DNA from 3 places in the Flaviflexus sp. genome. Region 3 is predicted to be linked to each of the others. Evidence: riboswitches for the same ligand, from Rfam matches in the RefSeq annotation. Region 3 holds a riboswitch; each other region holds the start of a gene.

Region 1 (2,260 bases), on a different contig from region 3:
CTAGCCCCGCCAGGGCAATCGAGTGGGGCACGACCTGAGCCAGGCAGTGCCCCACCATGGGTGATTGAATATCTGTCAAATCCTGTGGCACTGAGTGCGAAGACGCGGCGCAGCCTCGTGGCTGCACCGCTGAGAAGACACCGCTATCGCGGTGAAAGAGATGAATCAGTGCGGGGAGCTATATGCTTCCCGCACTGATTCGAGGTTGATGAAGGTTAGATGCTTCGGGGTAGAGGTTTTGGCAGCTCAGGCCTCGAGTACTCGCATGGAGTGACCTCCGCTGCCACTCTGGTGATCGCTCTTATCAGGCCATTCGTCGCTCGTAGGATTCCCTTCGACTTGTGCAGTTCAACGTTTCCGCCCTCAGAGTGCAGAAGGCGGATCGATGTCACCAGGAAACGGGAGTGAGTCCATACCCGCGTTGAGCCTTCGCCCGAGATGATGTGGATGAACTTCCCATGGGTACCGGTGAGGATGACGGTTTCCCAGGTGTCCTGGTCCGCTGCTTCGTAGTCTTCGGCGGAAAGATAGTGGCCGTTCTCGCCGGACCGGCATGTGCTGCCGGAGTAGACCTCGGTGAATCTGTTCTTATCGTCCGCCGGAGGATGCGCCTCATGGTGGTTGTCGTCGTTCATGATGTCCTTTTTCGCTCGCTTCCACCTGGGCTTTTACCCAGGGGCCGATCTTCCCTTGGAGGCACCGTGTGCGATACGCGGTTGCCAGTCGACAAGCCAAGGGGCTTCACGTCGAACTTCTCGATCGATACTTCTATTATGGGCCCACGGGTCGGACAGAAATATTCTGCTTTTCTACCCGACCCGTGTTTCGACCTCGAGAGCTCAGCTGAAACAGCTGATTTCAATGGTCAGAACACACTGCGATTCGGCTGCCCTCGGCAGCGGCTTACAGGCTGTAGCCGCAGTCCGTTGGGCTCGGCGCAAGCGTGACTGGAGTTCCGACAACAGACCCGCTGGGCTCTTTCGAGTACACGGTCAGGAGGTGGTATCTTTCCGACCAGACAGTCCTCGCCTCGGGGTCCCGGGCAGCTATCTCCTGCACTTTGAGCAGGCGCTGGGGGTCGTGGTTCCAGCGGCGCTGGGTGCCTGCTTCTGTTCTGAAGTCGATGTAATGACCATCTACCGCGGTCACTTCGGCCGCGACTCTCCGCTCCTCAGAGGCAAGCCGGACCTGGATGAAATGGACACGGTGACCAGACTTGTATTTACTGCAGTCTTCCACAGTGACGTCTGGGCCTTCGATGAAAATGTATTCGTGCGCATCCGGCGCATCGTCCATGGGGTTCATAAGAATTTTCCTATATCGCATACTTCCGCCCGAGCTTTTGCTCGGGGGCCGATCTTCCTTCGGGAGCACCGTGTGCGAGACGCGGTTGCTAGTCGACTAGCCGAGGGGCTTAGCGTCGAACTTCTTGATCGATGTTTCTATTATGCACACGGGGGTCGGACAGAAATTTGTTGATTTTCTTCCCGCCCCTCTCTCCACCTGTCTTGTATCAGCAACGAAGAGATCCGGGCTCGCTCTGAGCTGATCGTCATGGCGGAGCCGAATTATTTGGAGAGGGGACGTACCCAGAACAGTGGCCGTCAACATGTGCTTGAATGCATAGCCTGCCAACTATAGGGCCCACATTTCCGCCTCCGACCCCGATTACACTCGGACTGTTGAGAACTCACAAGACTTAAAAATTGGGGACTGAGAATGAAGCTTCGCTGGTGGGTATTCGGAGCTGTTGCTGTTGTTGGTGCCGGCACGTATTTCTCAGAAGAGACCACCGAGGGCACAGAGCTTGTCGAAGTTCATGAAGAAACTAAAGAGCCTGCTTCGATAGTCCCGTCAGAGGAAGACGAACAAGAAGAGCTGATCACCGTCGATGCGACGGTGGAGCCTGAACCGACTGAAACACCGACCGCTACTGAGGAATCAACAACTCCCGAACAGAGCGTCACCACAGCTGATACTGACGGGCTCCTCGCTACCGAGGTGGTCGAGACTCTTGAAGTAAAAGGACGTGCACCGAAGACCGGCTATGACCGGGAGCTCTTTGGTCAAAGATGGGCAGACATCGACCGAAACGGCTGCGATACTCGCAATGACATATTGAGCCGCGACCTCACGGATAAAACATTCAAGCCCGGGACAAGGGACTGCGTTGTCCTGACCGGGACCATCATCAGCCCATACACGGGTGACACCATTCTGTTCGAACGCGGCCAGTCGACATCCTCAGAGGTTCAGATAG
Region 2 (2,260 bases), on a different contig from region 3:
GGCCTCGGCTTCGCGGCGTGCGTGCAGAAGAGGAAGAACGCCGCAGACAGTGGACGCGAGATCGGTGGGAAGGGAACCCGGGAGGATCGTGAATGCATCGCCGGCACCAAGGGCCAGCCAGGATTCTACGTGGTCGGCAACGTCGTGGACGGTACCGAGAACACGTGCCGAGCCTTCTGCGTAGCGATCGGCACCTATGGCGGAGATAAGATTGCCGCGCTCCTCCGCATCCATCGCGCAAGCCGAGACGATCATGAAGAGATCGCAGACAACCTGAAGGTCGTGTCCGGCTTCCAGTGCTGCGGAGCGCAAGGAGTAACGGATCTCGCGGGCCGTGTGGGGATCCTGTTCGCGAAGGCGAACGGTATCAACAGCAGTACCGAGCTTAGTGAGATCAATCGACTGAGCAGTATCACCGGTCAGGGCAACCGTGACTGGAGTACCAGCATCCTGCGCACGGCGAACCAGATCGAGAGCGGCATCTAGTTCCCCGTGCGGGATGTGGATCTCGAGACCAACGCCCGTGTCCTTGACCAGGTCGAGGGCGGCGTTGCCGACCTCGTGGGCGGTGACGGAAGCAAAGATGGGGCCGGTAATCCGGGACGTGAGCTTCACGGCTGCGCGGATAGCATCGAGCCTGCAGTCCCGCAGGTGCAGATCGGATCGCAGCAGGAAGGAGGCTCCGAGGGTGACTCCTGCAAGACCATCGGTCAGTGCCGCTGAGGTCATGGAAGCCAGGCGGCCGAAGTTGCAGGTTTCTACCGGGAAGTCCTCACCGAAGTCGGTATCGGTGTCGAGCACTTCTGCACCGAGGGCAGACAGATCGATCGAGAGGGCGGGAACGCGGTAGCTGGAACGGGTTTGGTTTGATGAGGGCAGCTGGATAGTCATCGTAAATCCTAAGAGTGGTATAGCAGAGTGCTCCGAATTGGAGCTGATGTGTGAAGGTGCGTAAGTGACGCTGGAGGGATAATGAGATTCCCAGGTGTAGATCGCGTTGGCCGGATCAGGCCATGGACTTATGCGTGCGCATATACATTCGATGAATTCGGTGCGTAGCCGATACTCGGACGGACTGCCCAGTCGTCTGGTAAATATTCGTGAATGTCATGCTATTTTCCTTCGTGCTTTCCCACCGCGAACGGTGCTTCGCTTGCCGATTGAGGCCTGGTCATCACCCGGGGCACCCCTCGCACGTGAGGGGTTGTCGACCAGCTAGCCGGGGCTCTTCGCTGGTTCTCTGGACCACGGCCAGAATAACACGGTCCCTAGTCCGCATGTCAAGACGCCGCCGCCCATTACGTGAGATCAGGGAATCTCATGGCATTATTAGGTCAAATTTAGCGATTTGCAGCTACCGTTCGGTAGCGTTCTGAAGAGCCACAGGGCCGCTCCCCTATCGGCAGGGCGTATCCGCTATACGCAACCCAAGAGGCCGGTCGGAACGGTGATATTTCGTTGGAATAGCGCGAGAAGCGCGCAGTCGCCTTTCCTGGCACTCTACTGCACAAATCAGTTCAATCGGTTATGCAGGACCGAGGTAGATCCAAAATTTTCCGTCCTGCGCAGTTCCATTGTGGAGACGTCTGTCACACATGACGCGCTCGATACTGCGACACATGGTGTCTCGCTCCATATGGCCTAGAGTAGCTCGTATTCGGCGGAGAGACCCTCCCGGCCAATATGGGCCGGTACCGATCCGGGAGCCAGTACTGCGTCATATGCCAGTGCGGAGCCTGCGGTAAGGGTGGCACCAGCTAGCCCACACTGCTTCCCTGATACCTGCCCCCTGATCCCTGGGCTACTCGTGGCTGCCGTATGCCCTCAGTGGTGCGGCAAGGAGGATGTCGTGGAGGTAGAGGATGGCGGCGGGGAGGATGAGTAGGTTCGCGAAGACAAGGACGCCGAGGATGTCGGGGTTGAAGTAGAGAATCGCTGGCTGGATGAGAAGCAGTGCGAGAGCGAGGAGAGTACGCGGCAGGTAGCGGAACGCTAGGAGTGCTGAACGTTTAGTTGCTGAACCTATTGGGGCCTTGTACTGGCTGATGTAGGGGAAGTACCAGACGGCGAAGCCCAGGATGAGGATGGTGCCGGTGATGGAGAGGACGGTGGCGATGGTGCCGGCCAGTCCCAGGTCCATGCGGCCGATAGCCCAGATCTCCCAGGCTGCCAGGAGCAGGAAGACGAGGATGAGTAGCCAGGAGATGGTGGCTCGCCAGAAGGTTTCCTTGAAGGTATTCCAGAATGTTTTGGCCGGTGA
Region 3 (2,260 bases):
ACAGCCAGAAGGTTCGTCTCGACCAGGCGAGCAAAGAACGGAATGGATCCGATTGCGAGCGGGAACACCATGCCCCGCCATCCAATGTTCGTCTGCATGACCCAGTCCGTGACCGGTAGCAAGAGGATCAGAAGGATGATGAACGGGATCGAACGCCCGACGTTAACGATCAGGGAAAGAATGGCGTTGACGATCTTGTTTGGACGGATTCCGCCCTTCGCGGTGGCAACGAGAAGGATACCGAGAGGCAATCCAATGACCACCGTTGCGAGGGTGGACCAGCCGACCATGAGCAGGGTTTCCACGGTCGCGTCCCACAGCGTCTCTTGGACGATCTGGTTATTGAACCACGTGCCGTCCTGAGTCAAAGTATTCATGCTGCACGCTCCTTCGCATCAACGCCCTGAGCAGCGAGCGCCGCAATGGTCGAATCGACCCGAGCATTTTCAACCGAGAGAACGAGGCGTGCGATCTGGGCGGAGCCCAGAGTCTCGAACGTTCCAGCGGTAACATCTGCCCCGAGCTCGGCCACCAGGCTGAGAACGTGGGAACCGGAGGCCTCCCCCGGACGGGACGTAAAGGCAATGTCGATCAGTGTCGTTCCCGGCGGGATCTCGTCAACCTTCGGAGGCGGAACAATGGCAGCACCTAGGCGGGAGCCGGTGTCCGTGATGATCTCGTCAAGCCTGCCGGACTGAACAACCTTGCCCTTCGACAGGAGCGTGACGGCGTCACAGGTTTCGCGCACCACCGACATCTCGTGCGTGATGATGACGACCGTGACACCGGTCTGGTCGCGAACATCCTTAATGAGGTCGAGAATCTGTTCGGTGGTTTGAGTATCGAGAGCCGAGGTCGGTTCATCGCACAGGAGCACTGCGGGCCGTGCCGCGAGCGCACGGGCAATGGCGACGCGCTGGCGCTGACCACCGGAAAGCTGGGACGGATAGGAGTCGCCACGGTCACCAAGGCCGACGAGGTCAAGGAGCTCTTGTACGCGTTCGCGCCGCCCTCCCCTATCAAGGCCGGCAACCTTCAGCGGGTACGCAATGTTTTGACCGGCGGTACGAGCATCAAGCAGGTTGCCGCCCTGGAACACCATGCCGATTGAGCGGCGTGCTGTCCGTAGCTGGTTGGGGGTGAGCGAGGAAAGGTCCTGCCCATCGACCCAAATATGGCCTTCGGTTGGCCTTTCGAGTGCCGTCAGGCACCTGATCAGAGTGGACTTGCCCGCACCCGACTGGCCCACAATTCCGTGAATTTGGCCTGCAGGGATATTGAGATCGATACCGTCGAGAGCGACAACTCCCGGGTACACCTTGCGGACACCGTCCAATGTGATCATCGATTCCTCCATCGGTCCTGGCCTTAGCACCGGGTTTTTCTCGGTTGCTGCGGCGTCGACGAGCCAGGTCTCTCAGCCACTCTTGATGGTTCCCCCATTAGACAACGCCCCAGGTCAGAGCGCCAAACAATCTCAGGATTTGGACGCAGTTGGCCGTGTGACACCGAGCACGTTACGTCAACCTATGTCCACTTTATTCATGGGCAAGGGAGAGCCCCGACGACAGTCACCCCCACGTTCCTGTGCAGGAGATGTGCGAGGCATAACTACCGCCGGGGCACCTCTGAAGTTTGGTTCTACACTTTAAGCGCTTAGGTCTATCGCTCGTCGTGCGTTGCAGGATCCCATTCGCCAAGTTCGCGCTGCGGGAGTGCGGAGATCGCTTCCACCTCTGCGGGGGTCAGCTGAACCTCGACAGCCTCAAGGTTCTGCTTCCTACGCTCCTCGTTCGTGGAGCGGACAATCGGGATGGCACCGATCGCACGGTGCCAGGCCAGGACTGCCTGCGAGGGCGTGATGCTGTGCGCTGCAGCCGCGGAGGTCACGGCATCTGTCTCGAACAGGTCACCCCCCTTCGAAAGCGGTGACCAGGACTGAACTGCAATCCCGCGATCAGCAAGTTCCTTGCGGTACTCGGAGCGGTGCAGGCCCGGGTCAACCTGCACCTGGTTCGTGGCAGGGACGAGGCCGGTCTTAGCCTTCAGTTCATCCAGGTGTTCGATGAGGAAGTTGGAGACGCCGAGGGTGCGGACAAGACCTTCCTCCTGCGCCTTGGCCATCTCCTCGTACGCCTCGGGGTAACGGCCAAGCATGGGGAGCGGCCAATGAATAAGCCACGCATCGAGGTAGTCGACGCCGAGCCTGCTAAGGCTACGCTCGAGCGCTCCCCGAACATCCCCATGATCATTGCCGCGG

Evidence for each region. Region 3 has a riboswitch for S-adenosylmethionine ahead of ACTHUY_RS01975 (methionine ABC transporter ATP-binding protein). Riboswitches for the same ligand answer to the same signal wherever they lie in the genome.
Region 1: another riboswitch for S-adenosylmethionine. It lies ahead of ACTHUY_RS07705 (hypothetical protein); the one in region 3 lies ahead of ACTHUY_RS01975 (methionine ABC transporter ATP-binding protein).
Region 2: another riboswitch for S-adenosylmethionine. It lies ahead of ACTHUY_RS06250 (hypothetical protein); the one in region 3 lies ahead of ACTHUY_RS01975 (methionine ABC transporter ATP-binding protein).

The regions. Positions count from the first base shown of each region.
Region 1 is NZ_JBQCYC010000012.1:26,703-28,962, forward strand. Features, by position in the region: gene ACTHUY_RS07700 (hypothetical protein) at 216-635, opposite strand; SAM riboswitch class IV at 646-761, opposite strand; gene ACTHUY_RS07705 (hypothetical protein) at 904-1,305, opposite strand; SAM riboswitch class IV at 1,320-1,435, opposite strand; gene ACTHUY_RS07710 (GmrSD restriction endonuclease domain-containing protein) at 1,720-2,260, shown strand, end outside.
Region 2 is NZ_JBQCYC010000009.1:12,409-14,668, forward strand. Features, by position in the region: gene ACTHUY_RS06250 (hypothetical protein) at 1-891, opposite strand, end outside; SAM riboswitch class IV at 1,145-1,247, opposite strand; gene ACTHUY_RS06255 (DUF624 domain-containing protein) at 1,802-2,260, opposite strand, start outside.
Region 3 is NZ_JBQCYC010000002.1:157,077-159,336, reverse strand. Features, by position in the region: gene ACTHUY_RS01980 (methionine ABC transporter permease) at 1-377, opposite strand, end outside; gene ACTHUY_RS01975 (methionine ABC transporter ATP-binding protein) at 374-1,345, opposite strand; SAM riboswitch class I at 1,351-1,437, opposite strand; gene ACTHUY_RS01970 (aldo/keto reductase) at 1,663-2,260, opposite strand, start outside.